Regions from separate parts of the Paenibacillus sp. FSL W7-1279 genome, predicted to be linked through region 2. Evidence: riboswitches for the same ligand, from Rfam matches in the RefSeq annotation. Region 2 holds a riboswitch; the other holds the start of a gene.

Region 1 (16,369 bases), 970 kb from region 2:
GAACTATAAGTACCAGTCCAGCATACATAGCTTTTCCGCAAGAGATTTTCGCTATGCAGTTAAGCTCTGTGGAAATTTGCGGCGGACCGTTAAAGAGCGGCACCACGTCAATTCGGGGCAGCTCTTCCATGACCAGGCGATACGACATCCATCCAAGTAATGTATGCTTGATGCCATGCAGCAGCCCAGTCGCTACCGCCGTATCGGCCGCATGCTCCAAGGCAATCCGGGTTGACCAGCGCACATCTATGAGATGAACGGCCGACATGGTCTGTCTCAACCACTTTTTGAAACCTTTTGTTGAAAGCATGGCCCGTCCGTAGTCCTTAAATCTGATCGTTCTGCTCGAAGCCTTCGCCTCTTTTGAATCGTGTGCAGTTCCCTGTTCTCCGTCGTCACCAACGGTCTCCTTCTTAAACTCGATCCCACCGTTCGCCAGGTGAAAGGGGACTGCATACTTGCGCTTAATCAATCCGAAGATCATTTTGATTTCCGCCAACACTTTATATTCATCTTTTTTTAGAACCACATCCAGCTTAATCGTTACCTTGGAGCTCAGCACAACGATCAGCAATACGATGAGGAGAACGACCAGACCAGCCGCCAGAAAGATCCATATCCTCACGAAGTAACCCCCAGCACGAACTTAGTCAAATGTAATCCGCTTGGCTTAGTATGGCAAAAGCGCCTCCAAATGATGCGAAATTGTTCCAAGTCCTTCAATTCAAATTTTTTCGCTAGCCGCATAAAAAAATCCCGGACGATGGATTTCACCATGCCCAGGATCAACTTTTTGCTGCAACCTATAATATTGTATAATGGCTAGCTTTCCTCTACATCATCAAACGTAAGCTGACGACCGTCAAGCTTATCGAACAACAGCTGCGTTTCCTCTTCTAAACTATCGTTATCCTCGAATTGCGACGGCTCCGGCAAATCCTTGATATTGGCAAGCCCGAAATATTCCAGGAAGGACTTGGTTGTTCCATACAGAATCGGTCTGCCAATGGCCTCGGCGCGTCCGACTTCCTCGATCAATCCTTTGCTTACCAGCGTATGGATAGCCCGTTCGGACTTGACGCCGCGGATGTCTTCAATCTCTACGCGCGTAATCGGTTGACGATAAGCCACGATGGAAAGTGTTTCGAGTGCGGCTTGCGACAAGGAGGAGCGGGAAGGCGAATACGCCAGGCGCTCAAAATAGGGAGCGTGCTCGGCCAGCGTCGCGATTTTGTAACTCCCCGCAATCTGTACGATCTGAATCCCGCGCTCATGACGCTCCCATTCCTCCTTCATGTCCTCAAGCGCTTCGCCAACCAGGCCATCCGACTGCTCGGTGATCTCAGCAATTTGCCTAACCGACAAGCCCTCTTCTCCCGACAGGAACAGAAGCCCCTCAATAATCGATTTCAGCTTCGGATAATCCATCAATGCGTCCTTCCCCTCTCCACTCCATGACGATATCTTCAAACAACTTCTCTTGGTAGCACAAAATTTGCTTCATTTTCATCAGCTCCAAAATGGCCAGGAAGGTCACCACGATTTCATGCCGTACCATCTCTTCGTGTAGCAGCTTGGAGAACAGGATTCTGCCTCCAGGCCCAACCTCCTCCAATGCATTCATGACCTGACGAATCCGGTCCTTAACCGATATTTCATCCCGCTGAATGCGGGCATACGATGTACGTTTGACTGCTTTGCTTAACGCTTTTTGAAAAGCAGCGATCAAATCCGAAATATGTAATCCCTGCACCGGATTCTCTTCCACTTCCGGCATGTAAGGCGTCAGGTCTTCCGCTTCCTTGGAATAAATCAGACTGCGCTCCCATTCCTTCTCATGCAGGTGGCGTGCGATGCCTTTGTACTTACGATATTCGATCAGCTTCGCAATGAGCTCTGCTCGGGGATCCATGTCATCCTCTTCATAAAAATCGAACTCGTCCATTTCGATAACCGGAGGCTTCGGAAGCAATAGCTTGCTCTTTATAGACAGCAGCGTTGCAGCCATGACCAGAAATTCGCTCGTAATTTCCAGCTCCAGCTCCTGCATGTTGTGCAAATAGGCCATGTATTGTTCGGTAATCTCGCTGACGGGAATATCCTGGATGTCGATTTCCGCTTTATCAATCAAATGCAGCAGCAGATCGAGCGGTCCTTCAAACGTTTCCAGCTTGTATAATACGGTCACGGTGAATCCTCCCGCCAAAAAAATAAAATGCAGTGCTCCAAAAAAAGAGCACTACATTAAATAAGCACTATTTTAGGCTTTTCGTCAAGTTCGCCATTTCGATGGCTGCCATGGCGGAATCCCAGCCTTTATTGCCAGCCTTCGTTCCCGCACGCTCCACGGCTTGTTCGATATTCTCCGTCGTCACGACACCGAAGATCGTTGGTACACCGGTCTTCAGGTTAATTGCGGATACCCCTTTGGCCACTTCGTTGCATACATAATCATAGTGCGTGGTGGATCCGCGAATGACGGTTCCCAAGGTGATGATGGCATCGTATTTGCCGCTCTCTGCCATTTTTTGGGCAATCAGCGGGATTTCAAACGCACCCGGCACCCAGGCCACATCGATTTCGTTCTCCTGTGCGCCGTGACGCTTCAGTGCGTCCAGTGCGCCGCTCAGCAGCTTGCTGGTGATGAATTCGTTGAATCGACCTACGACGATCCCGTACTTTAGACCCTCGGATACTAATTTACCTTCAAATATTGTTGTCATGATGAATGACTTCCTTTCGGTTTGGAGTTTATATAAGGTCTTAAGGTGATCATAGGCATTGCTTCGCAACAAGTCGCTGCCGGATCAAATCGTTCTTCCGATCGCTGTTAAATCCTGATTTCATGATCTATTTTTTCAAGGTGGAAATCAGGATTTAAAGGCGACCGCTACCGCTTCTCCAGAACTGATTTGCTCCTCTGCTTATTATGCTCAGGCAAATCCGTCTTCTCAAATAAGACCTTTTGTTATATGGTGATTAGTTGGCACTCTCGTTCTGCTCAATATCGCTGAATTTCAGCATATGACCGAGCTTGGCTTGCTTTGTATGCAGGTAGCCCGTGTTATCCTCGTTCTCCGGCATTTGGATCGGAACGCGCTCCACAACCTCAAGACCGTAACCCTCAAGGCCTTTGATTTTGCGCGGATTGTTTGTCAGCAAGCGGATTTTTCTGATCCCCAGATCCTTCAGGATCTGGGCTCCGATGCCGTAATCGCGCAGATCCGCCGCAAAACCGAGCTTCAGGTTGGCGTCCACGGTGTCGAGTCCCTCTTCCTGCAGCTTGTAGGCTTTCAATTTGTTGATTAAGCCGATGCCCCGCCCCTCCTGGCGCATGTAGAGAAGAACGCCTCTGCCTGCTTCATCGATTTGGCGGAGTGCCGCCTCGAACTGGGGACCGCAATCGCAGCGATGGGAGTGAAACACATCTCCTGTCAGACACTCGGAATGCACGCGCACGAGGACAGGCTCATTCCCGTCGATCTCCCCTTTTACCAAGGCAACATGCTCTTTATTGTCCACGTCGTTGGTGTAGGCTACGGCCTGAAACACGCCGAAGTCGGTCGGCATCCGCACAGCTACCTCTCGCTGGACAAGCTTTTCTTTTTCATTGCGGTAATGAATCAGATCCTTGATGCTAATCAGCTTCAGCTCATGCTTCTTCGCAATCTCCACAAGGTCCGGCAGCCGTGCCATTGTGCCGTCTTCCTTGATTACCTCGCAGATGACGCCGGCCGGATAGGAGCCGCTCAATCTGGCAAGATCGACAGCGGCCTCCGTATGTCCTGCCCGGCGCAGGACGCCTCCATCTTTTGCGATCAACGGGAACATATGACCTGGTCTTCGGAAATCGGACGCAGATGCATTCGAATCCAAAATGCCTTTGACGGTGATGGACCGCTCATAGGCCGATATGCCTGTCGTAGTGTCCTTATGATCAATGGAAACCGTAAAGGCCGTTCCATGAAAGTCCGTATTTTGGGTAACCATCGGTTTGAGGTCGAGCTCCTGGGCTCTGGCCTGCGTCATGGGCAAACATACGAGCCCACGGCCTTCGGTGATCATAAAATTAATGACCTCCGGGGTTGCCTTATCTGCTAATGCGATAAAATCACCCTCATTCTCACGGTCTTCATCATCGACGACAATGACGACCTTGCCTTCCTTCAAATCGGTTAACGCCTCTTCGATTGTATGAAATGAAAAGCGCTCATCCATCGCTACTCCTCCTTCTTCCTCATGGAGACTCTATGTGAATCACCAGGCTTAGGCAAATCCGTGTTCCGCAAGATAATCCCTGCTGATCCCCGGTTTTGTTCCGCCTTTGCTGCCGGCCCCTTCTGAGCCGTAATGCAGCAGGTGATCTACATATTTCCCTAAAATGTCGCATTCGATATTAATCGTATCGCCCGCTTTTTTATAAGCCAGCACCGTCTCCGCCAGCGTATGGGGGATGATGGATACCGTAAAGGAGGAATCTGTCGTTTTGACAACGGTCAAGCTGATTCCATCCAGGGTGACGGAGCCTTTCGGAATGATATATTTGAATATGTCCCCATTCGCGGGCGCAATCTCGTATACCACGGCATTCTGATCTGCCTGCACGCTGCGAATGACGCCTACGCCATCCACATGCCCCTGAACGATATGGCCTCCGAATCTGCCTCCGGCCGCCATCGCCCGTTCCAGATTCACCTTTCCGCCTGGCTGCAGTTCCTTAAGATTGGTATTTCTATAGGTTTCCGGCATCACGTCTACCGTAAATATACCTTTGTCAATGGTTGTAGCTGTCAAGCAAACGCCATTAACGGATACGCTGTCCCCCAGCTTTAAATCATCCATAATCCGGCTCGCGGAAATGCTCAGCAGCATGGCTTCGCCCTTCCGTCCGATCCGCCTCATCTCGCCGATCTCCTCAACCAATCCAGTAAACACAGGCTTCCCTCCTTTCTTTCTCCTTATTTCCAGACCGGAATCCCGGTGACGTAAATATTGTCGCCAAGTCTTTCGGTCTCAAGTCCTGTCAGCTGAATCGCTTGATTCATCTGCTCATACCCGCTGAACATGTAATTTCCCGGGGAATCGTATCCACCAATAATCTTAGGGGCGATGAACTGGATGAGCCGATCCACCAGCTTCTGTTCCAGCATTGAGCCATTCAGCGTGCCCCCGCCCTCCAGCAAAATGGAGGCAATCCCCTTTTGCCCCAGTTTCACCAGTGCAGCCTTCAGATCCACACGCGGTCCTGGCCCGCAGGGGATAACCTGAATTCCTTGCTCTTCCAGCACGGACCGGTTCTTCTCATCCGCCTGCTCCGTCGTCAAGACCCATGTCGGCGCCAAACCGTCTGTCACGACATGGCTGTCGAGCGGGATTCGTAAGCTGGAATCCACAATGATCCTAACCGGATGCAAGCCTTCCACGCCAAGTCTTGTCGTCAGGCTTGGATTATCCGCGATTACGGTAGACACGCCTACCATGATGCCCTGGTGACGATGACGCAGCGTATGCACAAGCTCTCTTGATTCCTCATTGGATATCCACTTGCTATCACCGGTTTTCGAAGCGATCTTGCCGTCCAGCGTGCTGGCTGTCTTTAACGTTACGAAAGGCTGACCCGTCGTAATGAATTTAATGAAGGTTTCGTTCAAGCGAAGAGCACGTTCCTTAAGGACACCGATCTCAACCCGGATTCCCGCTGCGCGCAGCATTTGGATCCCATTGCCCGCAACAAGAGGATTGGGGTCCTCGCAAGCAACAACCACTCGCTGAACACCCTCGGCAATCAGCCTCTCGCTGCATGGCGGCGTCGTACCGTAGTGACTGCAGGGCTCCAGTGTCACGTACACCGTACTGCCCGCTGCCTTGGTGCCAGCCATATTCAGGGCATGAATTTCAGCGTGCGGTGTTCCGCGCTCCAGATGTGTTCCCACCCCTGCAAGCGCGCCATCCTTAACGACGACACAGCCCACAACCGGATTAATCCCGGTTTGGCCCTGAGCACGTTCAGCCAGGTCCAGCGCAAGTGACATATAGAATTCATCGTTGACGATATCCATGCTAAACATGCCCCTTTCTCAACGTTCACACAAAAAAGCCCTGCCAAAGATTCGGGGAATCCTTAACAGGGCTTGATGGAAGTTAATAATCGACATACTAAATAACCGTTATGATCGCAGGTTTTGCCTATAACAAACGATTCAAATCCGTTACCGACGACATCAAATCATCGCAAGCACAGGTTTGAATTGCATGTGAAAACCTGCACATAACGCATATCGCGTTGTGTGCACAGACACAAATAGCACATGTTGCTTATGTGTCTTTCACTCCTTCTCCCATCCAGACTATACTGTCGGTCCCGGATTTTCACCAGGTCCACCGCATACGGTGTGTCACAACACACGCATATCCGGGTCACGGACTAAGACGCAGCCATCTGCTTTCTAAAGCTCAATCACTGCGTTCATCACCGCCGGTAGGGAATTTCACCCTGCCCCGAAGGATTAAACATATGAAATTGTTTGATCTTATCAAGAATCTTATCACCACCTTTTGAAAATTGCAAGAAAAACAACTAACTTTTTTAAAGTTTATAACTTAATGCCAATATGTCTATTGAATGTAGAAGGAGAATCCTCCCCCAAGGGAGAACAGTTAAATAGGATAAACACAGGAACTAGATACAGTTGAAAAGGAGCACGCAACGATGAAAACATCGCTGGACATTGTCGTCCGTCCTACGGAGATCGACGTCAACGGACATGTAAACAACGCCAAATACCTGGAATATCTGGAGTGGGGCCGTGAGGAATGGTACGAAGCAGGAAATCTTCAATATGACCTATTGAAACGGATCGGCGTCCAGACCGTTACCGTCAATATCAATATTAATTACCGCAAGGAGTGCGGCCAGGGCGAACGGCTGACGATCGTGACCGAACCGCAGACTATGGGTCGTACGAGTTATGTGCTGATTCAGACGATATACAACGAACAGGGAGAGCTGTGCGCGGATGCCGCCGTTACCAGTGTGGCGATGGATGTACATACTCGAAAAAGCCGGCCTGTTCCGGAGGAGCTCCGCCAATTATTCCCTGACCCTGCCTAACCCCTCCCCGGAATATTAAAAACAGGCTCACCCTTATGAGTGAGCCTGTCCTGACCAGAAGCTAATGGTTACGCTTCGTATACTTCTACTTTTTCCATTTTGTCGCGGCCTTTGAATGCATCCACATACTCCATGCCCTCTACAACTTTACCGAACACCGTATGTTGTCCGTCCAAATGCGGCTGCGGCTCGTAGCATACATAGAACTGGCTTCCGCCCGTGTTGCGGCCGGCATGCGCCATGGCCAAGCTTCCACGCTCATGCTTGTTAGGGTTGATCTCGCAGTTGATGGTATAGCCAGGACCGCCGGTTCCCGTTCCCTGTGGGCAGCCGCCTTGAGCAACGAACCCAGGAATTACGCGGTGAAATACAAGACCGTTATAAAAACCGGAGTTCGCCAATTTCTCAAAATTAGCTACCGTATTCGGTGCATCATTCTCGAACAGATCAAGCACTACCTCTTTGCCGTTCTCTAATGTGATCTTCGCTTTTTTAGCCATATGTGTTATCTCCTTCCGTTATTAGAACGCTTTAATCGATTTTTTTACAATGCATTCTATAGTTTACTATGAAATGAGCTTCGAAGCAAAAACGATCTTGTCCCCCGTTTACACATCCTATATCAAGTCCAAGGCAAACCAAAGAGCCCTGACCGCAGCCGGAGGCAGTGGCGGGCCCTCTTGGGTTTTAGAGCCGTAAAACAAACTTCAGTTTAATTGGTTACGGTTTCTTTGGTTACACTTGCCGGCACCACATCATGACTGATGATGTCCGCAAGCGACTCACGGCGTACGACCAGCTTGCTCTGTCCGTCCTTCACGAACACGACTGCAGGTTTGCGGATGCGGTTGTAATTGCTAGCCATGGAATAGTTGTATGCGCCTGTGCAGGATACGGCCAGCAAATCGCCTGTTGCTACCTTCGGAAGCTCCAAGTCCCAGATGAGCATGTCTCCGCTCTCACAGCACTTGCCGGCAATGGATACCGTTTCTTCCGGTTTCTCATTCGCCCGGTTCGCCAGCAGCGCTTCATATTTCGACTCGTACAGCGCCGGGCGCGGGTTGTCCGTCATTCCGCCGTCTACGGCAACGTATTTACGCACTCCGGGAATATCCTTGCTTGTGCCCACCGTATACAGGGTGGTGCCTGCATCACCAACAATGCTCCGGCCCGGTTCCACCCAAATTTCAGGAAGTTCGGAGCCAAGGCCCGCAAAATGGGTCTTCACGGCATCCGTGATCGCTTTTACATACTGGGATACTTGAAGCGGCGTATCGCCATCCACGTAACGGATACCGAAACCACCCCCAAGGTTTACAACCTTGAACACAACCCCCAAACCTTCTTTAACGGAAGCCGCGAATTCAGCTACGCGCTGAACAGCCATCTGAAAGCCTTCCACCTCAAAAATCTGGGAGCCGATATGGGAATGAATACCCATCAGATGAATGTTCGCTTGAGCCTCGGCAAGCTTCACCGCTTCATAAGCAGAGCCGTTGCCGATATCAAAGCCAAATTTCGAATCCGTTTGGCCTGTTGAGATATACTCATGCGTATGAGCCTCAACACCCGGTGTCACGCGTAGCAGAATGTTGACCTTCCGATTCTTCTCGGCAGCAATCGCTTGCAGCATATGCAGTTCAACTACGTTATCGACAACGAAACAGCCAATTTCGGCATCCAGCGCCATCTCAATTTCTTCCGGGGTTTTATTATTTCCGTGGAAATGAATCCGGTCTGCCGGGAATCCGGCCTCAAGTGCGGTGTACAGCTCTCCGTCTGATACGACGTCAAGCGACATACCTTCCTGGTCGGCCAATTGGCACATGGCCATCACGCAAAACGCCTTACTTGCATACGCGACTTGGAACTTCAAGCCGGACGCCTTGAAGGCCTCGATGTATTCCCGACAACGATTGCGAACAGACTGCTCGTCTACAATATATAGTGGTGTTCCATATTGAGCTTTCAAATCGGATGTGTCACACCCGCCGATTTCCAAATGCCCCTGATCGTTAATCTTGCTTGTACCGTGTAAAAACATGCTTACAATTCCTCCGATCCATTGATTCAAAATAGGGTAATCGAATAATTGTTCACAGTATAGCAGACAACGGAAGGTAATCAAAATGGATTTTTCAACACAACATTTGTGTTATTGTTATTGCTCGCCTCTCGGATTCATTTCAGGGCCCATTTTGGTGTTGTCGCGTGTTTTATTGTGGGCCGGGCGTCTTCTTGATAGAAGCAGCGGTTTGCGGAACAAAACTTCGCCCATCGCTTTTGCACTAAACGGTATAAATGGCCACAAGTAAGACGAGTTATAGGAACGGTGTGTCGTCAGGAGCAGAATCAGAAGCGTCGTCCCGATGACAAAACCCTTCACCCCGAACAGGGCTGTTGCAAGCAGAAGGAGCAGCCTGAACATCCGGTTGGCAAGTCCCAACTCATAACTCGGGGTCGCGTACATCCCGATGGACGCAACCGCCATATACAGGACGACCTCGTTGACAAACAATCCGGTCTTAACGGCGATGTCGCCGATCAAAATCGCGGCGATCAGCCCCATCGCCGACGCAAGCGGTGTCGGCGTATGAACGGCAGCCAAGCGGAGCAAATCCACGCCGAATTCAACGATCAGAAACTGCAGGATAATCGGAATTTTAGCATTCTCCTGCGGACCGATGATCTCGAGTCCCGGCGGCTTCAGTTCAGGATGGACAACAAGCAGCATCCACAGCGGGAGCAGGAACATGGATGCAAAAATGCCTATAAAACGTATCCAGCGGAGATATGTCCCCATAAAGGGGGTTTGGCGATTCTCCTCGGCATGCTGACACAGATCCAAAAACGTGGTTGGCATAATCATCACGCTCGGTGAAGTATCTACCATGACAACAACTCGGCCTTCGAGCAGATGGGAGGATACAACATCCGGCCGTTCCGAATATCGGACCAGCGGAAATGGGTGCCAGCCTTTGTTCACGATTGCTTCTTCGAGCTGTTTATCTCCAAGTGGAAGCCCCTCTAAATCCACTTCCTTGATTTTATCGCGAATCGCCTCAACCTGCGTACGGTCCACGATGTCATCTATGAAAACCAGGCACACATCCGTTCTCGTCCGCCTTCCGACCTTCATGACCTCAACGTGAAGTCCCGGATCACGAACCCGTCTTCGCACCAGGTTCACGTTGGTAACGAGTGTCTCCGTAAAACCATCCCTTGCGCCGCGAACGACACGTTCCACCGCAGGCTCCTCGAGCCCGCGCACAGGATATTTCCGGGTATCCAACAAGATGGCGGAATGCGCATCCTCAATGAACAGCGCACATATACCCGAGAGCACTTCGTTAATCACTTTGCTGAGCCTTGTATCCCGCTCCACTTGGACATGGGGAATATAGCGGGTCATCATCTCGGTAAGTGCCTGATTGCTCACATCCTCCGGTGTCAGATACGTCAGCCTTGTCAGTATATCCGTCACCACGGCATCATTCGTGAAGCCGTTTAAGAAGAGAAGTCCCGCGTTTCTGCCGGCAAAGTTCATTTCACGGAATACCACATCAAAAGAAACCCCAAGACCGATAACTTCCTTAAGCACTTTTTTCAGATCACTCAGCTTTGCGGGGACATGGTCTGTATGCTGCCAGTAGATGACGGATTCCTCGGTGCTGTTGGAGGTCTCGGCCTCCCTCTTCTCAGCCAGCTCCTGTTCCTCCAATGCTTTGATCTCCGATGGTGGAATGATCGGAATATCGGTCTCCCGTTCGCCGTTATATGTTGTTTTCTCGTCCATAACCTACCTCCTAGCCTCAACTATCACTTGCTGTAAACAAACCAGTCGAACAGAGAGCCCGCTACCTTGCCTGCGACCATGGCCATAAGAAGACCGAACAAATACCCCGTCAACCGGAGCCGCTTGGCCAGAATCGGCAATACATTCAATACTTCGGTCAATGCGGCTGCCAGCATGCCGATGAATATCCCACACATCAATCCGATCACGGTACTCACAACCGGTCCCAAAGGAACGGACCATCGCCAGAAATCGGCCACCGTGCCGATAAAAGATCCGGCAATTAAAGCCCCTTCATACCAATGGACCCGGTTGTACGTTGCCGTCAGCTGGGACAATCTCGGAATGATGTCCAACACGATGATGAGCGCAATGACTCCGCCGCCGACGGCGATGCCCCCAGCTACGCCAAGAACACAGGTGAATATCCCTTGCAGAATGGTCATCATCATGGTTCCTTACCTGTCGTATCCGCTCCGGCGTTCATTTTCCGATATTCTTCGGCGACCACGAACTGATCCAGATTTTCCTGATAGAGGTACATTTCCACCTCGAGCGGGGTCGGTTCTTCATTCCATTTTTTCTTGAATAAGTGATTGAAGAACACCGTCATTCCGAATCCGAGCCCGAGCGAGTATGCAATCTGGAACAAATAGGGATGCTCGTCTCTTTTCCCCGTCACCATCTCGACGATTCGGATCTGTACCTCGAGCATGTTGACGTCGGCATGGAAATTCATAATGGTCAGCGCCGAACCGAAAAACAAGAGCAGCCAAATGAGCGGGAACCACAATTTGGACCGCTTGCTCTCCGGACCAATAAGCTCCACCAGGGTATGATGGTTTCCCATCGGTTCAATATGGGCGCCAGGAATCAATGCTTGAATCTTCGGGATGATTTGTATCAGATCCATGACAAGGCGGTTGCCATCGATATCCTTCGGCTGCGTAAGCGGCAGGGCTCTAAGCCGCTTCTCCCATTCGGGCTCGCAGACAATGAAGGCGACATCACCTAGTTTGACGGTCTGGTTTCTTGGTAACTGTATGCGGCTCCTTAGCTGCAGAAACACCGTCGGAGTGGGATTAACCTTCATCCGAAACACTCCTTTACTGCTAAATTACCGTTAGTATGGGAAATGTCTCTCCTTTCTACTCGGATTTACCATACTTTCTTTATCCGGCACATCAACAAGGAGGTTGTTGAAAAATGAAAAGACGCCGTCCCCTAAGGGCGGCGTCAGTTTGAGCATTTCTTTAGAATAACGGCTGCGAGCCGCTACTGCGCGATCTCGTTCCGTATGCTCTGCAATATTTTTTTCTCAAGTCGCGATACCTGTACTTGGGATATGCCCAGCCGGCTGGCAACTTCCGACTGCGTCTGATCCCGGTAATACCGCAGATATACAATGAGCCGCTCCCGTTCGGTCAAGCCGCCTATCGCTTCATTCAAGGCCAGCTTGTCGAACCATCGTTCCTGCGATTCATCAGCTATCTGATCCATTAGCGTTATGGGATCCCCGTCATTTTCAAATACGGTCTCATGAATCGAGGTTGGCGGTTTGTTCGCCTCTTGGGCAAACACCACTTCCTCGGGGGTTACCCCAAGCTCTTCGGCAACCTCTTTCACCGTTGGAAGCCGATCGAGCTGCTTGGACAGCTCGTCTCGCTTCTTCCTGACTTTGTTGGCCATTTCCTTAAGCGAACGGCTGACCTTCAGGGTCCCGTCGTCCCTTAAGAAGCGCTGAATTTCTCCGATGATCATCGGTACGGCATAGGTCGAGAACTTTACGTCATAACTGAGATCGAACTTGTCCACGGATTTGAGGAGACCGATACAGCCGATCTGAAACAGATCATCAGGCTCATACCCCCGGTTCATAAACCGCTGAACGACAGACCAGACAAGACGAATATTACAGTTGACGAGCGTGTCCCGGGCGACATTATCCCCGCTTTGGCTAAGTGCAATGAGTCGTTTGACCTCCGCGTCGTCCAAATAAGTCTGCGAAGTTTTCTTCACATCGGCATCCATTTGTCCAACCCCTAATTATATAAAGCTTTCTTAGATTCGATCCTCTTTTTCATTTTGATCGAAGTACCGCTGCCTGGTTCGCTGACCACTTCAAATTCGTCCATGAAATTTTCCATGATGGTGAATCCCATGCCGGATCGCTCCAGCTCTGGCTTTGATGTATAAAGCGGCTGCTTGGCCATCTCCAAGTCTTCGATCCCATGGCCGGAATCTTCAATGCACAGCGTGATCATATCCCCGTCTATGGAGGCTTCAATCTTGACAACCCCATCCGGATCACTATCGTAACCGTGGATAATGCTGTTTGTGACCGCTTCGGAGACTACCGTTTTCAGGTCACTGAGCTCATCCATGTTGGGATCCATCTGGGAGATGAACGCAGCCACGGCGACACGGGCAAAGGATTCGTTTTCCGACTTTGCGGCAAACTGCAGAGTCATAAAATTATGCTGTGCTTTTCCTTCACTCATGACACTACCTCCAAACCCGAGAGTGCCGTGCTCTCGTTCTCATATATCGGCATGATCTTGAACAGCCCCGACATTTCAAGCAAGCGGTAAACCTGCGGCTTGACATCGCATACCGCCATCTTTCCGCCTTTTTGCTTGATGAATTTATAGCGTCCCAGGATGACCCCAAGTCCCGAGCTGTCCATAAAGTCCAAGTCCTTTAAGCTCAGCACCAAGTGCTCTGTTTGACGTCTCTGAATAGCTTCATCCAGCTGCATCCGGACATGATCGGCCGTATGATGATCCAGTTCCCCGGACAGACGGACAATCAGTACATGCCTGTGATGCTCCATATCAACATGCAGATTCATGTTTGCTCACTCTCCTCCCTGACATGAACAAAGATTTCTACATTTGAAAAAGACATTCCTGCATCCCGACAAAACTAGAAGAAAACTCCTATTAATCTACATGAAACAACTTGCCGGTTGTCCGTTTGAACAGCTTCCAGAATCCGGCCTTCTTCACCTCGACAGGAGATGTCAGCTCGAACTCCTTCACTACCCGATCGCCTTGATACACCGTTAGCTTGCCGACGACTTGTCCGGCGGCTACCGGCGCCTTTAAATTCGGGTCCATCTGAATTTCATGACGGATATCCGGACTTTTTACGCCCTTCTTAACCAGCACGCTGTAATCTTTATCCGCTTGAATCGAGATCTCTGGCACGGTCCCCTTCTGGACCTTCACGATACCTAACACTTCACCCGGCTTATAGATGGAATGCATCGAATACTGGGAGAAGGCATAGTCAAACATGCGAGATACTTCATTATTCCGAGTCTTTGTATCCGGAGCTCCCATGACAACGGCTACAGCGCGCAGTCCGTCCCGTTTGGCCGTTGCCGATAAACAGAATTTGGCCTCTGACGTGTATCCGGTTTTCAATCCGTCAGCACCCGTGTAGAATCGAACCAGCTTGTTTGTGTTGACCAGCCAGAACGGTTTTTCTGAATCTTTACGTAAATAATCCTGATATGCTCCCGTATATTTGGTGATCTGGTCATATTTCAGCAGCTCCCGGCTCATGACCGCAATGTCGTGGGCCGAAGTATAGTGATTCTCTGCAGGAAGTCCGTTGCAGTTCACAAAATGTGTATCCTTCATTCCCAGCTCGGCCGCTTTCTCGTTCATCAGCTTCACAAACGCTTCCTCTGAGCCGGCAATTTTCTCCGCCACCGCGACGGAGGCATCATTGCCTGATGCCATGGCTATGCCTTTGAGCATCTCATCCACCGTCATCTCTTCGCCGGGCTCAAGAAAGATCTGCGACCCGCCCATGGAGGCCGCATATTCGCTGGTACGCACTTTATCCGTCCACTGCAATTGTCCTTCATCGATGGCCTCCATCGTAAGCAGCATCGTCATGATCTTGGTGATGCTCGCCGGAGGCAGCTTATCATGGCTGTTTTTCTCGTAAATAATGGTTCCGGTATCCGCATCCAGCAATATAGCAGAACGAGCACCTGGTGCCAGTTCCTCTTGAGATGATCCTTCGCCGGGTTTGCTTTTTTCTTCTGCATAACTTGGTACAGCCGCACTGGACAACCCTACAAATAGAACCAGCAATCCAGCGATTAACGCTTTTTTCACTTCCATCCCCTCCTGACATTCGTAATGGCATCCCGAAAATAACGGGTCTGCTATTCATTGTCGTCAGGATGAAAACAAATTATTCCAGTATTTTACGGAAATATTATCACCTTGATCTTAAAGGAACACAGAATAACCCCACAAAGTGGAGCCTATGCTTCGATGCTTATTCCAAATCCTTTGCGGGGACCCCAAACACGTATAAATGCGAATGCAGAATGGTTCAGCTTCGCTGAAAACTTATAGCAAAAAAGCTGGACTCGGCAGATATAAATCCGCCGGAGCCCAGCCCCTTGCTAAAATGGGTTATTACATTTTTGGAATAATGGCCATGACAAGCGCAAGGAATTTCTCCCGGACCTTCTCGGCGGTCTCCATAACCTCGTCATGGGATAGCGGCTGATCCAATATTCCGGCTGCCATGTTGCTGATGCAGGAGATGCCCAGCACTTCAAGACCGGCATGTCTGGCCACAATGACCTCAGACACCGTGGACATGCCTACCGCATCCGCACCGAGCGTACGCAGCATGACGATCTCGGCAGGCGTTTCATAGGTTGGTCCGAGCAAACCTGCATAGACCCCTTCTCTCAGCGCAATGCCCTGACCCACCGCGACTTCTTTTGCCAATTGGCGAAGCTGACGGCTGTAAGCCTGGGACATGTCCGGGAACCGAACGCCAAGCTCCGGATCATTCGGCCCGATCAGCGGGTTGGTGCCTGTCATGTTCAGATGATCGGAGATCAGCATGAGGTCACCCGGCTCGAAGGACGTGTTGATGCCGCCCGCCGCATTGGTAACCAGCAGACTTTTCACACCCAGCTCTTTCATGACGCGCACTGGGAAAGCCGTCACTTCCGGACCATAGCCTTCATACATATGGAAACGGCCCTTCATCAGAACGACAGGTCGATCGTGAATCGTACCCAGCAGCAGTTCTCCTTCATGGCCTTCTACTGTGGACACGGGAAAATGAGGAATGTCCGTGTACGGGATGGAGACCGGGTTCTCAATTAATTCTGCCAGCACGCCGAGTCCTGAACCCAAAATCAGGCCGACCTGGGGCTCGACACCCTTCTGCCCGCGTATGTATGCCGCTGCTTCCTTAATGCTTTCCTGATGAATTGAACTCATGTTCATACCTCTCCTAACTGAGAATAAGTTGTAGATCTTAGTCGAGCAGGTCTCGCTAAGATCTCGGGTGAAAATGATCATATACTTCCTTCATGCTTTTCTTGGTGGATTGATACATGCCGGTGGTGGATAATGCCGAGTGACCCAGCATCTCCTGAACCGAACGCAAGTCGGCGCCGTTCTGCAGCAAATGAA
Region 2 (16,369 bases):
GGAACGTGTGGGATCCCGGATAGCGTTCTGCCGTGATCAGATGAATATGTTCCAGCATATGGCGGACCGCCTGATCGGTCTGGAGGGGGAGCTCATAAACCGGATTCATCCGGAAACGGATGTGATACAGTACCACGATGAAGCTTCCATCATCCGACAGGAAATCCTCCCACTCGCTAATATCGGTATTGATGCTCTTCAGCTGACTGATATAAGAGTAACTGGTTAGAACGGATTTATGCTTGTTCATGCGCTCCCGTATTTCTTCCTTCTCCCGGAACAGCTCTTGAATCCGGTTCTGGATCAGATCGTATTCGGTGATGCTTCCGGATTCCGGCATGGATGAACTGTTGGCTCTGTTCAGCACGGTTGTTAAAATCTGCTTCACCGGCTTGTGCAATCTGCGACTCAGGAAAAAGGAAGCGGCAAGGGCCACGCCAAGCGACAGGCAGAAGATGAGCAGCAAACCGCCGGTCAACCGGCTGAGCTGCGAAGAGACATGGCTGTAAGGCACAGCCGAGACATAGGTCAGTCCGTCGGACCCGGCTTCGGCAAAATAGTAGGTTCCCTCTTTGAGCACGGCCTTCTGTCCGGCTTCAAACGTCGGCAGCTGATCTTGGTTCATGGAGCCCAGCATATAGAGCACTTGGCCTTCGTCATTCAGAATGGCGAGTGCACGATCATCGGATTCGCCGAAGAAGGACTGAGCGGCCTTGTCGATATCGATAAGGGCAATGACCTCATAAGGACTGTCCGGCTGCTTGTAGACAAAAGGCATCAGTGTTTTCTCGGACAAATCGTTGTTGATTTGATAAGTTGCCGCAGGGAGAAGTTTGAAGGATTCCTGATGGCCCTCGTAGCTGCTCCAGAACGAATATGGATACCTCGGGCTTGCATAGGAACGATTGAACATATAGGAAGCATCGCCGCTTCCGGATTTGCTCAGTACAAAATCAAACTCCCGGAGATAAATCAGGGTATCCTCCAGAAAGAACAACGGATTATAGATATCGCTCCGCATCTGCAGCATCACATCTCGAGCCTTCAAGTAATTGACTTCGTTTCCGGCCTGGTGGCGAAGCTGATTATTGAAGCCGATTAATTCGGATTGATTGTATATATCGAACATTAATACCTGCAATCTGCTGAATTGGTTGTTGAACCGCTCTGCCGTATCGTGAACCGCCTGCTGGCTGGTATCGATGATTTCTTTCTGCAGGCTGGTCTTAAAGAGTTGGAAAATGACCGTATAGAACAATCCGAATAACACGATGATGGCCAGAAAGCTCAGAAAAATTTTAAAGAATACACTGCGGCTTTTATGTCTGATCCAATTCACAGCCTTCCCCCCTTTATATTTTTCTGACGTCCAAGGTTTCACAACATTATATAGGACAAGTGTTAAGGATTGTGCCCGATTCATGTTAATCGTTCGTAAAAAATGGATAGTCAATATTTTAGATTTTAAGCAATGCTTTAGGAAATCGGTGTTTCTGCCCATTCATCCAATGAAAGGCGAGACATCATTAAAATGGTCAATACCCTTAATACGTTCGGGTCGTTTATGATGCAGTCGTGGACCTTGGGACACACGAAGACGCATAGACGAAAGAGGGGGGATTGCCGATTTTACAACGTCATCTAAACACCTTGGAAGCGCATTCAAACATTCGCAGGAAAAGTGCTTGGCGAAGATGGATGATGCAGGTTCGCAGAAACTGGCAGCTGTACGCTTTATTTGCACCAGTTCTGTTATACTTCATTGTATTTCATTATGTACCCATGTATGGCGTCCAGATTGCATTTAAGGATTTTATTGCGAACAAAGGGATCATGGATAGTCCATGGGTAGGCTTCAAGCATTTTGAACGCTTTTTTGACAGCTTTTATTTTTGGCGCATTATCAAAAACACGATGGGCATCGGGTTATATGAGCTGGCGGTCGGATTTCCGATTCCGATTATCCTGGCATTGATGATCAATGAAGCCAGATCGGGCCGGTTCCGCCGATTTGTACAAACCGTAACTTATGCACCCCATTTCTTATCTACGGTGGTCGTCGTCGGCATGATCATGATGTTCCTGTCGCCGGTCAGCGGCCTGGTCAATTCGATTATCACCTCCTTCGGCGGAGAGCCGATCGCCTTCATGACGGAGCCCTCCTGGTTCAAGAGCATCTACGTATGGTCCGGCGTATGGCAGGGTATGGGCTGGAGCTCTATTATCTACTTGGCGGCACTCGCCGGGATTGATCCGCAGCTGCATGAGGCGGCCAAGGTGGATGGAGCAGGCTGGTTCCGGCGAATATGGCATATCAATCTGCCGGGCATTGCTCCAACGATGACCATTCTGCTGATTCTGAACATCGGTTCCGTTCTGGGCGTCGGCTTCGAGAAGATCTTCCTGATGCAAAATTCACTCAATATGGAAGCGTCTGACGTCATTGCTACGAATGTATACCGGAGTGGTATACTGGGTGCCCAGTACAGCTTCTCGGCTGCGGTTGGCCTGTTTAACTCCGTTGTAAACTTCATCCTGCTGATTACCGTAAACCGGATCGCCCGAAAAGTCAGCGAGAACAGCCTATGGTAAGGAGGAATGATGCGTATGCCGCAAAGCCGAAGTGAACGAATAGCCGGAGTATTTATTTACATTATACTATCTTTTATCACGCTCCTTGTACTGTATCCTTTATTTTTTGTTCTTATTGCTTCCATTAGTGCACCAGAAACGGTCATGCGAGGGGAAGTATGGCTCTGGCCAAAGGAGCTGTCATTTGTCGGATATGAGCGGTTGTTTGCCAATTCGGAGCTTGTGCGAGGATTTCTGAACACCTTGCTCTATACCACGACGGGAACGGCGCTGAATGTTCTGATGACCATTGCGGCAGCCTATCCGCTCTCCAGGGTTGATTTCAAGGGTCGACATGTATTTACACTCATCATTGTCTTTACTATGTTCTTCAGCGGTGGAATGATCCCCAATTACTTGCTGGTGAAGGAACTGGGAATGCTGGATACGATTTGGGCCATCATTATTCCTTCGGCGGTATCCGTGTGGAACATTATCATCATGCGGACCTTCTTCCAGAGTTCCATTCCGAAGGAAATGCAGGAGGCAGCGTTCATTGATGGGGCGTCCAATATGCGGGTACTGCTGCGGATTGTGCTGCCGTTATCCGGACCGATATTGGCCGTGATGGTGCTGTTCTACGCCGTAGGTCACTGGAATTCGTATTTCAGCGCGCTGATCTACTTATCTGATCGTGCTAATTATCCGATGCAGCTGTTCCTGCGAGAGATTCTGGTACAGGGACAGATGCAGGAGATGGTGGATATCAGCGATGATTCACTGGCGCGAAGTCTGATGGACGCGGAAGCCATCAAATATGCGGCGGTCATTGTGACGAATCTGCCGATGCTGCTGCTGTACCCGTTCCTGCAAAAGTATTTTGTGAAGGGCGTTATGATTGGTGCAATTAAAGGTTGATTACGGATATTTCATGAGGAGGAATTGAATTTTATGGTGATGAGAAAATGGACTTCACTTACATTGGCAGCTGTACTGGCAGCCGGATTGCTGGCAGGCTGCGGTAGTAAAAGCGGGGAAAGTGCAACGGATAAAGGTGAGACGCCGCAAGCCAATTTTAACGAGACCGGCATGCCGATTGTGAACGAGCCCCTCGATCTGACGTTCTTCACGGGCAAGTCGCCATCAAACGGGAGCAAATTCGAGGAAACGCTCGTATGGAAAACCTATCAAGAGATGTCCAATGTGAATGTGACCTGGAACCTCATTCCATTCGATACCCTGACCGAGAAGCGGAATTTAGCGCTGGCAGGTGGAGATTATCCGGATGTATTCTACTCCGCAAGGGTCAGCTCCGCAGAGTTAACCCGTTATGGGGAGCAAGGAGTATTTATACCGCTGAATGATCTGATCGATAAATACGCACCGAATTTCAAAAAGCTGATGGAAGAGTACCCGGATATTCGAAAAGGGCTGACGATGCCGGACGGCAACATTTATTCCCTGCCATCTTTCTACGATCCTGCGCTGCTCTCCATGTTGATTGGTACACCGATTTGGATTAATCAGGAGTGGCTGGATCAGCTCGGGATGAAAGAGCCGCAGACGACAGAAGAATTCTATGCGTATTTGAAGGCGGTAAAAGAAACCGATCTAAACGGTAACGGAAAGCATGATGAGATTCCTTTCGCTTCAGCAGGCATTACCGGAATCATCGATCACTTGAAAGGCTCTTGGGGACTTGGCACAAGCGGACTTGGCCATAAATTGGTGGACATAGATCCGGACACTGGGAAACTGCGCTTCACCAAAGCGTTGCCGGAGTATAAGGAAATGCTCCAGTTCGTAAACAAGCTGCACCAGGAAGGACTGCTCGATAAAGAGATCTTCACGATTGAGGGCGGCGCATTGAATGCCAAAGGGCAAGAGGGCCTGCTCGGTGCCACAATTGTGCCGAATCCGGAGATGGTGATGGGTCGCAAAGAATACATCGGGCTCGGGGCGCTTAAGGGACCGCATGGTGATCAGCTCTATTCCCACGTCAAAGTGCCGATGGTTCACGTAGGTGCATTTGCGATTACCGATAAGAACCCGAATCCGGAAGCAACGATCCGCTGGATGGATTACTTCTACGGGGATGAGGGCGCCCAGTTCTATTTCATGGGTAAAGAAGGCGAGACATTTACGAAGAACGCTGACGGTCAGCTGGAGTATGTGAAGGAGATTACGGAGAATCCAAATGGATTAACGCAGGATCAGGCGTTGGCCAAGTATTTCACTTGGCTGGGGGGCAGCTATCCTGGCTTTGTGCGGGAGAAATGGTTTAAAGCCTCGGAGACACGACCTAACGCCATGGCCGCAGCCGAAAAGGCAGAGCCGTATGCCGTGAAGGAGATCCTGTACAACTTTAACTTTACATTGGAGGAAACGGAGGTCATGACCTCGATTGGTAAAGATATCGAGGATTACGTTAAGGAAATGGAAGCGAAATTCGTGAACGGCTCGGCCTCGTTCAGCCAATGGGATGAGTATGTGAATACACTTAATAAGATGGGATTGGACCGATACATGGAGGTTTACCAGGCCGCTTATGAGCGCTACCAGGCGGAGTAAACGGAAACGATGACAATCGAAAGACGTGGTACGGGGAGGAACCCGTATCGCGTTTTTTGCTATTCCAAACAATTGGTGAAATATTCCAAAAGGGGTGATAAGATCATATTTAATGACAATTAGATGCCTCAAAAAAAATGAGTACTCAAAATCCCACCTTGGCGGGAGTATATTCGTAAGTATCGATATCATGAGGGGAGGAGTCGCACATAGAGCGGAAGACGACTTTCAGGAATATTTCCAAGGGATTCGCGGCATGGTTATTTAAGCAGAGGCGCAGGCATAGCTCAAATAAAAAACTGGAATGGATAGTTGAGCGTTTGATTCAGGGTTCTCTGATCATGTGGGCCATCCTGTTCATACGTTGGTGTATATTGATAACGATTGCTACGATGAGGCATTTTGGAATCATTGATTAATGGCGATGAGTATGCGGGTACTCGTTCTGATAAGGGAAGTATCACAATAGATATGAAGGTAATTTCAAGCGGCAGTTAGCTCGGACACAGCTGCCGCTTGCAGAAGCCCGGCATGGATGTCGCGGCTTTTTTGCTGTCTATCGTCCTTTTTACACAATCCGCCACCTTTATTGAGCATGCGTTAACACTTCTTCCTTACACTTGGAATTAAATAAGGATAGAAGAGGGGATATGGAGTTGAAGCATAAAAGCATGAAAGTAGTCTCGCTGTTGATGGCGGCGGAAATCACGATAGCCTCTTTATTTTCGGCAGGCACCGTGATGGCTGAAGAGGGACAGGAGATACTCCAGACGGCCAGCGCGGAAACAGCATCCCAAGATGCAGCTATCGATATCGCTGCCGTTGATTTCGGCATTACCGATAAGATCTTTCCGGATGCGCATGCAGAAGAGGCATACACGGTGACCGTTGATGTGTATGGTGGACAAGCGCCCTATACCTTCTCGGCGACGGGTCTGCCGGCAGGCTTTGACATTACGCCCGATACAGGATTCATTACGGGTACGCCTGCTGCTGGTCAAGAGGGCGAATATACGGTTGAGGTAACGGTGCAGGATAGCGCACCCGTACCTGCGACCGCTCAGTCGCTTGTGAAATTGCAAGTATTGGGGAAACGCCCAGATCCGGTGGCTGACAAGCTGGCCATGAGGATGATCGGTCATTATTCGGTAGGTACCTCCAATAAGGATGGCGGCGTGGCGGAAATTGTAAAATACAACAAAGATAATGGAAAGCTCTATCTAGTCAATGGTTCAACCCAGCCGGCAAGTCTCGATATCGTGTCTCTTGGCGCTGACGGCAGCTTGCTGAAGGACAAGCAGATTAATGTGGAAGACTTGGCAAGCACAGACGGTTTTCTGTATGGGGACCTGACCAGCGTGGATATCAACACCAAGACGAAGCAGGTTGTGGTCGCTGTACAGGAGCAGGATCATACGAAAGCCGGCAAGGTCCTGGTGCTCGACTATGACGGCGGTTTGATCGGATCTTTTGAAACCGGCATCCAGCCGGACATGGTCAAGTATACGTCCGATGGCCGTTATATCCTGACGGCGGATGAAGGCGAGCCACGTACGGAGACCGCTCCTGATCCGGAAGGAAGCATTACGATTATTGACACCTTATCAGGCGAAGCAAGTCATCTGAAATTTGATGACCCGTCGATCATTGACGATCAGGTGCATATTCGCGGACCTGTGGAAGCGGACGGGCAAATTCGCAGCACCGGAACCAAAGCTGAAGCGATTCGTGATCTGGAACCCGAGTACATCTCGTTGTCCGAGGATGAGCTCACGGCTTATGTCGCCTTGCAGGAGAATAATGCAATCGCCGTGGTCGATATCGCCGCGAAGCGTATCCAATCGGTCAAAGGGCTCGGGTATAAAGATTTCAATCAGCCAGAGAACCAACTCGACCTCCTGAAGGATGGACAAATCAAGTTTGAGAACGTTCCTTTTTACGGCATGTATATGCCGGACGGAATTGCGACCTACAGCGTGAACGGACAGCAGTATATCCTGTCTGCGAACGAAGGGGATGCTACCGGCTGGGATGACCGAAGCAATGAAAGCAACATTGGCAAAATGAAGCCTAGTCTGGATCCGTTATCTCCGGCAGCTCAATTTTTGGCTGACAAGGGAACCACCTATGACAAGGTTGAAGTTGCCAGCGATATGGGCACTGAAGGGCTATATCTGTATGGAGGTCGTTCATTCTCCATCTGGAATGCAGCCGACATGTCCCAGGTGTACGACAGCGGCAGTGATTTTGAGAAGATTACGGCCGAGCGCTTGCCGAATCATTTCAATGCCAGCAATGATAAAACCGATCTGGACAGCCGCAGCGCCAAGAAAGGACCTGAGCCGGAATATGTTGCCGTGGGTAAGGTCGGACAGAAAACGCTGGCTTTTGTCGGACTTGAGCGCATTGGCGGGGTTATGACGTATGATGTCACGAATCCATCCGATCCTGCGTTTCTGAACTATATCAACACACGGGATTTTAACGGCGGGATAGAGTCGGATTCCGGCCCGGAGGGACTGGACTTTATTCCGGCCGCGGACAGCAAGACAGGACGGCCGCTGCTGCTGGTCGCTAATGAGGTCAGTGGAACGGTGGCCCTGCTGGAGCTCCAGGTAACCAAGATTACGCTGGACAAGACATCGCTTAAGCTGAGTCCAGGCGGCACACCGGAACTATTGCAGGCGAGCGTGGAGCCGATCCAAGGCGGTTCAACCGAGTTGGCTTGGAGTTCCTCCAACGAAATGGTGGCTGCGGTAGACCAGAACGGCCTGGTCACGCCGATCTCCGCAGGGGAAGCGGTGATTACCGTCCTGAGCAAGGATGGCTACGGATCAGCGGTAGTGCCGGTTAAGGTAACGGACGGTTCAGTGGATGGAGAACCGTGGAAGTTAACGGTGATGCATACCAACGATACCCATGCGCATCTGGCGGAAGTGGCCAGACGGGCTACGCTGGTTCAGGAGGTCCGCAGCGAAGGCGGGAACAGCCTGCTGCTGGATGCAGGGGATGTATTCTCCGGCGATCTATATTTCACCAAATGGTTTGGGCTGGCGGATCTGGCCTTCATGAACTATATGGGTTATGACGCGATGACGTTCGGTAACCACGAATTCGATCAAGGCACCAAGACGCTTGCAGATTTCGTGAGTAAGGCGCAATTCCCGCTTGTCAGCGCGAATGTGGATCTTAGTCAGGATGCTAACATCTCGCACCTGATTCGTAAGCCGGCGGTGATCGATACCGATCAGCCAAAGACGACGGCAAATAACGGGGTATATCCATACGTGACATTGCTGGTTGACGGCCAAAAGGTCGGGGTATTCGGCCTAACGACCGAGGATACGGCCGAGACGTCCAGCCCAGGAAAAGACGTAGTCTTCCGCGATGCGGTGACTTCGGCCCAGGCAACGGTTGAAGCGATGGAGAAGGACGGGCTTGATAAGATCATCGCCTTGTCTCACCTGGGTTACGCTAAAGATCAGGCGCTGGCCGAGGCCGTCGAAGGCATCGACCTCATTGTCGGAGGCCATACCCATACAACGCTCAATGCACCGGAAGTGGTGACGGACAATCAACACGGTACACCAACCGTCATCGTGCAGGCGAATGAATGGGGCAAGTTCCTCGGCCGGGTAGACCTGCAGTTTGACAAAAACGGCGTTGTTCTCGTTGGCGACGGCGAACTCGACGGCAAGCTGATTCCGGTAGACAGTACGGTCCAGGAAGACACGCAGGCCAAGGATATGCTGGCTCCTTACAAAGCGGAATTGGAAGAACTGATGAAGCAGGTTATCGGTACTGCAGGCGTCGTACTTGATGGCAAACGCGAGAATGTCCGCTCCAAGGAGACGAATCTCGGCAATCTGATTGCGGATGGCATGCTGGCTAAAGCCAAAGAGCTTAAGAATGCTGATATTGCCCTCACCAATGGTGGAGGTATTCGCGCCGCGATCGATGAGGGCGAAATCACGATGGGCGAGCTGAGAACAGTGATGCCATTCGGGAATACGCTGTTTGTCATGGATGTCACGGGACAGCAGCTGAAAGACGGATTGGAAAACGGAATAAGCGGTGCCAAACTGGCGGATCTGCCAGGGAAGTTCCCGCAAATCGCCGGGATGAAATTCAAATGGGATCCTAGCGCTCCGGCAGGCGATAAAGTGTTCGACGTACAGATCATGAAGGACGGAAGCTACAAACCTCTGGTATTGACCGAGACATACCGGATGGCAACGAACAGCTTTGTAGCCAAGGGCGGGGATGGATATAAATCCTTTGCCGATGCGATTGCCGAAGGAAAATACAACGAGGATCTGGGTTACCCGGATTATGAAATTTTTATGGAATATGTGAACAAGCTGGGCGGTAAGGTTACGCCTAAGGTCGAGGGGAGAATTACGGAGCAGAAGAAACCGGCGAATCCGGGCGACGGCTCTTCTCCTGGATCTGGATCAGGCGGGTCGGGAGGCGGTTCCGTAACACCGCCGGTATCACAGCCTAATCCTCCTTCCTCTGGCAAAAACACATCATTGCCAAACGTAATGGCAGGCAAGGATCTGAATATAACTGATGCAGGCGGAGCAGTGGACCGCATTACGGTGAAGGAAGAGGCGTGGAAGAAGGCAGTTGCCGGATTGTCTGCGAACGGGCAGCAGGAACTCATTATTCGGGCTCCGGAGTTGAACCGTGCAGCCGAGTTATCCCTTTCGGCAGCAGGTCTGAAGCTCGCCATGGAACGGAATTCGAATGTGACCCTGGTGCTGGAGACCGCACTTGGAGCCTTCCGTCTTCCAGTGACGGCTCTACATTTGGATGAGGTTCTGAAGCCGGCTCAAGGCTCTGGCAGCATCCAAGTGAAGGTATCCGTGGCTCCGGCAGCCAGCAAGGTAACGGATGCTATGATAAGCAAGGCAGCTTCCATGGGTGCCTCGATGGCTGCGAACGGAGCGCTTCAGTTTGGCGTAGCGGTTGGAGCACCAGGCGCAGAGCAAGAACGAAAGGATTTCGGGAAGCGCGTAATCAGCCGCATCCTGCCGCTGCCGGCAGGGACAGCTTCGAATTCGGTCACTGCTGTAATTTTTGACGCAGATGCGGGAAGCTTCCGATTTGTACCGGCCACAGCGACGACGTGGAATGGTAAACCGGCCATCGAAGTGAAGCATGCCGGAAACGGCATTTACGCACTGCTGCAGTATAAGAAAAGCTTTGCCGATCTAAACGGCCACTGGGCGAAAGCGGAAATCGAATCCATGGCTTCCAAGCTGCTCGTGAACGGAGTTAACGCTAACTCGTACGCGCCGGGCAAAGTAATCACGAGAGCAGAGTTTACGGCAATGCTGGTCCGCGCGATGGGACTTAGTCCGGTCATCGAGAGCGGAGCATTCAAGGATGTTCAGGATGCCTCCGCGTATGCCGGCGAGATCGGCGCAGCGTTGCGTTACGGCTTGATCGAGGGCGGCACTGGCGGTGCCTTCTTGCCCAATGCCAGCATGACTCGAGCGGAAATGGCCGTAATGATCACCAGGGCCATGGAGGCGGTGGATCCGACAGACCTGCCGAACCAGAGTGCGAATGCCAGTATTGAATTCAAAGATCAGGCATCCATCCCTGCTTGGGCGGCTGCCCATATTGCCAGTCTTACGGAGCAAGGCATCCTGCGGGGTGACAACCATGGTCATTTCGGTGCACTCGATTCGGTTACCCGTGCGCAAGCGGCACTTGTTCTGAAACGTACTTTGGCAGCATTGAACTTTATGAACTAAGCGAAGCAGGAATCCATTAGAAATTATAAGACCGTCCTTAAGGTTGCTGAAACCTTAAGGACATTTTTTTTATAACAATGTAAATTGCGAGCGGTTAAAGAGAAGTGCGCTGGTATCCGATAATATCCGTAAGTGTTAGATTAACGATGGGATAAGGATGTGGCTTCATGCGCATTGCGTCTGCATATACATACTGGAGTCAGGTGAAACGGATGGACGCCGAATCAGCCCAAGGCGGATTTGAACAGCTGCTCCAGAAGAGCAAGGAGGAAGAAGAGAATAAGGGAAAGCTGGTAACCGTAAGGGAAAACGGTTATTTGCGTCAGTATATGGTTCAACCGGATGGGAGCAAAATGCTGTTAAGCGAGACGAAGCAGTACGAGAGTGAATCCGCCGCCAGTTCAACAGATCTATCGATGTCGTTGCCTCAAACAGGCGGAATGAGTCATAATACCAAGGACGCTCTCGATCTGTTATGTCTTCAGGCTGGTGCGGTCGGTACCCGTTCCAGCTACAAGATATTCGATATTACCTAAAATGAATAAATACCAAAAAATCATACTGGTAACAAATCGATACTTGCTGTATAATTCTCAGTAAGTCTTGGTTGAACGTGAGATTTTTCATTGTATTCAAGTCTAATTTCACTTATTTTGAAAATAGATGTATTTACATGAAAGAATTCATGTTATAATTTCAATATATCAACTAAGCTCATAGGAATTATCGGTTAATTAGTGAGTGTGAATGCATTACAAAATAAAACATGAATATGGATCTTCGGGGTAAGGTGAAATTCCTAACCGGCGGTGATGCTTCGTTCCGGCGTGAACGAAACTCAGCCCGCGACTCGCTGCGTTCTGGTGTGAATCTGATCGCAGCGACTGACTTGGTGCAATTCCAAGGCCGACGGTAAAGTCCGGATGGGAGAAGATCAAAGATGAGTTTGCCGTGGATGCGAAATTTTCCATTCGGGCGCAGGCTTATTTGATCAGCCCCCGTTTACGTCGACATATGTCGATGACGGGGGCTTTCTGCTAGTAAGACCTCCGTATTCAAGACAGGAGAGGGCAAGATGAGTAATATTAATACTGGAGTCAAGGTGAGACCCTATGGTTCCGACACACAGGCAAGTCGACGTTTTAAGGGAGGGTTCTGGCTCGTCGTTTTGGGAGCCGCCCTGTGGGGCGTAGACCCCTTATTCCGGGTCATTCTGCTTAAGAATCTGACTTCGGCACAGATCGTTTTGCTTGAACATATCATTATTTCCCTGATTGCAATTCCTGTATTGTGGAAGAACCGGGAGGAACTAAAAGGCCTTGGCTGGAATCATGTAGGTGCTCTGCTGTTTATATCCTGGGGCGGCTCGGCATTGGCTACCGTATTGTTCACGATGGGGCTGTCGAGCGGCAATCTGAATGCCGTCCTGCTGCTTCAGAAGCTGCAGCCGCTGTTTGCCATCATTCTGGCCAGCCTGCTTCTGAAAGAGAAGCTTCCGCGCCATTTCGGCATACTGCTCATCATCGCGTTGGCGGGCACGTATTTACTGACCTTCGGTTTAACCTTGCCGATTGGCCATTGGAATGAGTTTATTCAAGTTGGCAGTCTCTTGTCCTTAGGCGCAGCAGCGCTGTGGGGCGGTTCAACCGTCATGGGGCGCCTGATGGTAGGCAAACTGAAATACGAGACGGTAACCTCGCTGCGCTTCGTGCTTGCCCTGCCGCTCCTGACCGTCATCACGTGGAGCGAGGGTGCAGCATGGAATATGCCGGCCTGGAATACCGGGGCCTTTGCCTTGGTATCGCTGAACCTGATCGGTCAGGCATTACTGCCGGGTCTCCTGAGCTTGCTGGTTTATTATAAAGGATTAACCACGACCAAAGCCTCCGTGGCAACACTCGCGGAATTGAGTTTTCCCATGGTGGGCGTGCTCATCAACTGGATCGTATTCCAGCAGATCGTGACAGGTCCTCAGCTTCTGGGATTCCTGCTGATCTGGGTCGTACTGTTTATTATTTCCAGACAGCAATCCGAAGCTTCCCCGCAATTGCAATAAAATCATACGTTTGTAGAAAAAGCCGATCCGGATGGGGTCGGCTTTTTTGCCGTTACACAAAACTGTTCCAGTAAGTTTGCCTGGCGAAAGGATCATTTTTTTGAAAGATATGTAGGGTTTCCGGAATTAAAGGTGTCTTATATAGTAGCACCGGATCTATGGCTTGGTTCAACCAAATGAGATGGTTATAAAGGGGGGAGGATCCATGGAGGATCGGACATTGTTGGACGGGCTTGCGCAGAAAGATCCGCAATGTTTTGAAACATTGGTTGACCGCTATTCACGCTACATAGCCGCGGTGGTCGCTAAAGTGGCCGGTGGACGGTTTAATTCCTACGATGTGGAGGAAATCACCGGGGACGTGCTGGTCAAGCTGTGGACAGACGGGCCCAAAATCATGCTGCGCGGAGATAGCCTCAAGCCTTATCTGGCCATAGCCGCGCGTAATCATACCTTGAATGTTTTGCGAAAAAGACAGCGGGTCATTGAATCCGAATTGGAAGATGATGCGGTTTCTTGTCCTTCTGCAGAGGCATTGGCTATTCTGCGGCAGGAGAAGGAAGCGATTAGCGGCATGGTCCAGGATATGGGGGAACCGGATCGCGAAATCTTCATCCGCAGGTACTTCTATTTGGAGAAAGTCCGAGATATTGCAAGCAGGCTGAATATGCAGGAGAAAGCCGTCACGGCCCGGATCCGCCGGGCAAAGGACAAACTGCGCATTCATTATGAAACCGAGAATCCGTAGGATTTCTATAAGGACCGTGTCTATAGGAGTGAAGCTTCGAATCGATAGCGAAAGGGGATGGATGCAAGTGAAGCGGCGAATTGTAGATATCATGGCCAATATCGACAATCAGGAGCTGGAGAATCTTCTCCTTACGGAGGAAGAGGAACGCGAGTTGACACAGCAAATCAGTATGGAACGCATCAAGAATCGAGCGATGAACCGTATTCAAGAGGAGGAAACGATGATGTTTAAAAACAGGAAAGTGAAAAAATATAAAGCCAGTATCGTTATCGCTGCCGCGATGATTATGATACTTAGCACGACCGCATTTGCGAGCCAATACATGGATAGCTTGAAGCAGTTCTTCGGTCAATCCGCGTCCATTGCGGAAGACGAACGATCACCTATACAAGGGACAGATACCGCGTCCGGGGTAACCATGAATGTGGAAGAAGGGGTTTATGTCGGCAACAGCGGTTATTTGGTGGTCAGCTTCATGAAAGAGGATGGCACGCCATTCCCCGAGGGTGTTTCGATCCCCCTACTTGAACTGAAAACGGAACATGATGTGAGTTATATGGTGGGGCAGCAGCTTCTTGAGGATAACAAAAAGCTTGTCGGCGTATTTGAGATGGATGCGATGAATGACCTCGACGGGCTTAAGGCACGGATCACAGCCGATCGAATCACGTCAGCGGACAACACCCAAGCCGTTGAAGGCCCTTGGGATGTTCAATTCACCATTTCTCCCGGGAAGCAGAGAGAGCAGAGTCTGAATCTGGCGATCGATGAGGGTGAGGAGGCACTGTCTCTCAGTGCTATTAGTGTCTCTTCCATCGGTGTAGCTATCGAAGGCAAGCGTACCGATGGTGAGCTGGATAAACTGCCGGAGTATACGCCGGAGGTTAAGGTTATCGCCGTTGACGGATCAGAACTGATGCTTCATGCCAGTTCGACAAGTACCACAAAGAGCGGGTTTCAGTGGCTGTATAATTTGGACAGCAAGAACAACCTCGTTTTTCTGGGGGATGTGGACATCAAAAGCATCAGCATTGACGGCAACGTGACGAAGCTGAAGTAAATATAGATATATAGGTGGCAGGAGGAATCTCAAGGGGCAGAAGTGATGACTTCTGCCCTTTTACTTGATCAACACCTCAGCAGGAATGGAATCCGAAAGCCGTAAGCGCATCAGGCCATAGCCTAAATACGCTTACGGTTTTTTTGAGGCTTCGGACCGAAATATGATTCATGAGAAAAAAATGTATTGAAATTGGAGAAAACGTCCATTAAAATGAAACTAACTACCATACTAGTTATACTAGTATGGTTAAACGCGACTCTCAACATAGGTGGGAGAGGCAGCTGGGTCACTTTGTCGGTATAACGTTCAAGATACGGAAGTCTATTGGTAAAACCAATATTGTAAGCGCTTAATATTGAAGGGGGGATCAATATAAGGGAGGATATTACCTGCCGTAACGCTGCAACCTGCTTATAGCCACAATAATTGAAAGCGATTTCTTCGTGAGTACTGAATGGAGCTGGATCATGAAACACGGCCATATTCCATGACGAAAGAGGTATGAGAAGAGGCCATACGGATTGGAGTGAATTACGTCGATGGAGCCAAAAGTTGCGCATCATTCCTTGCCAGCCGTGAAAGCGGCCAAGAAGCCATCCAAACTTAAAACCGTCGCTGCCCTGGTCCGGAAGGATTGGCAGCTGTATTCCCTATTGATTTTGCCGGTCATGTACCTGCTCATTTTTAAATATGGACCGATGATTGGCAACGTGATCGCATTCAGGCGATTTATGCCCGGAGGAAGCATCTATGGGGAGAAATGGGTAGGACTGCACTATTTCAACATGTTTATCCATGACCCGGCGTTCTGGAACGTATTCAAGAATACCCTGCTGCTCGGTGCGCTATCCCTGCTCTTTACGTTTCCGGTACCCATCATCTTTGCGCTGCTGCTGAATGAGGTGAAGAGCAGGCGATTCAAGAAATTCGTTCAGACGGCTTCTTATCTCCCGCACTTTCTGTCCATCGTCATCGTTGCCGGGATGATCCTGCAATTGACGTCGGTCAACGGCTCCGTTAACTCGCTCGTGGAGTTCTTTAACGGGGAACGAATCAATTTCATGCAGCGGGCCGAGTGGTTCCGGGCGATCTATATCTCGTCGGAAATCTGGCAGGGCATGGGCTGGGGCGCGATCCTGTATCTGGCCGCATTAACGACGATTGATGAATCGCTGTACGAGGCGGCAAGGATCGACGGGGCCAACCGCTGGAAGCAAACGCTGTTTGTCACGATTCCGGGCATCCTGCCGACGATTGTGACGCTGCTGATCCTGAACATGGGGGCATTCCTGGCGGTAGGGTTCGAGAAAATATTGCTGCTGTACAATCCGGTTATATATGAGACGGCCGATGTGATCTCGACGTACCTGTATCGGGTCGGTCTCGTATCGAACAACTTCAGTTATGCCACGGCCATTGGACTGTTCGAATCCATAATCGGACTTATATTGGTATTCTCCGTGAATGCGATCTCGCGAAGACTGACGGATCGAAGCTTATGGTAAGGAGGGAGCGGTTATGAAGGAGTCAAGATCCTATAAGGTGTTCAAAGTGTGCAATGCCATCATTCTGCTGTTCGTTGTCTTCATCAC

What was found. A riboswitch is a leader RNA that binds a small molecule or an ion and turns the genes downstream of it on or off. The one in region 2 is predicted to bind FMN.
Region 1: another riboswitch for FMN. It lies ahead of ribD (bifunctional diaminohydroxyphosphoribosylaminopyrimidine deaminase/5-amino-6-(5-phosphoribosylamino)uracil reductase RibD); the one in region 2 lies ahead of MKY82_RS06955 (DMT family transporter).

What each region holds. Positions count from the first base shown of each region.
Region 1 is NZ_CP150215.1:2,606,033-2,622,401, reverse strand. Features, by position in the region: gene MKY82_RS11505 (DUF2953 domain-containing protein) at 1-625, opposite strand, end outside; gene scpB (SMC-Scp complex subunit ScpB) at 823-1,428, opposite strand; gene MKY82_RS11495 (segregation/condensation protein A) at 1,397-2,188, opposite strand; gene ribE (6,7-dimethyl-8-ribityllumazine synthase) at 2,256-2,723, opposite strand; gene MKY82_RS11485 (bifunctional 3,4-dihydroxy-2-butanone-4-phosphate synthase/GTP cyclohydrolase II) at 2,980-4,218, opposite strand; gene ribE (riboflavin synthase) at 4,267-4,935, opposite strand; gene ribD (bifunctional diaminohydroxyphosphoribosylaminopyrimidine deaminase/5-amino-6-(5-phosphoribosylamino)uracil reductase RibD) at 4,959-6,059, opposite strand; FMN riboswitch at 6,327-6,510, opposite strand; gene MKY82_RS11470 (thioesterase family protein) at 6,710-7,111, shown strand; gene MKY82_RS11465 (peptidylprolyl isomerase) at 7,180-7,611, opposite strand; gene lysA (diaminopimelate decarboxylase) at 7,824-9,155, opposite strand; gene MKY82_RS11455 (spore germination protein) at 9,273-10,907, opposite strand; gene MKY82_RS11450 (stage V sporulation protein AB) at 10,931-11,359, opposite strand; gene MKY82_RS11445 (stage V sporulation protein AA) at 11,356-12,000, opposite strand; gene sigF (RNA polymerase sporulation sigma factor SigF) at 12,183-12,938, opposite strand; gene spoIIAB (anti-sigma F factor) at 12,950-13,408, opposite strand; gene spoIIAA (anti-sigma F factor antagonist) at 13,405-13,758, opposite strand; gene MKY82_RS11425 (D-alanyl-D-alanine carboxypeptidase family protein) at 13,850-15,040, opposite strand; gene MKY82_RS11420 (purine-nucleoside phosphorylase) at 15,350-16,174, opposite strand; gene MKY82_RS11415 (site-specific tyrosine recombinase) at 16,230-16,369, opposite strand, start outside.
Region 2 is NZ_CP150215.1:1,640,867-1,657,235, forward strand. Features, by position in the region: gene MKY82_RS06925 (AraC family transcriptional regulator) at 1-1,339, opposite strand, end outside; gene MKY82_RS06930 (ABC transporter permease subunit) at 1,702-2,592, shown strand; gene MKY82_RS06935 (carbohydrate ABC transporter permease) at 2,608-3,489, shown strand; gene MKY82_RS06940 (extracellular solute-binding protein) at 3,523-5,142, shown strand; gene MKY82_RS06945 (choice-of-anchor I family protein) at 5,793-10,907, shown strand; gene MKY82_RS06950 (hypothetical protein) at 11,075-11,443, shown strand; FMN riboswitch at 11,680-11,846, shown strand; gene MKY82_RS06955 (DMT family transporter) at 11,983-12,963, shown strand; gene MKY82_RS06960 (sigma-70 family RNA polymerase sigma factor) at 13,169-13,711, shown strand; gene MKY82_RS06965 (hypothetical protein) at 13,773-14,774, shown strand; gene MKY82_RS06970 (ABC transporter permease subunit) at 15,317-16,282, shown strand; gene MKY82_RS06975 (carbohydrate ABC transporter permease) at 16,296-16,369, shown strand, end outside.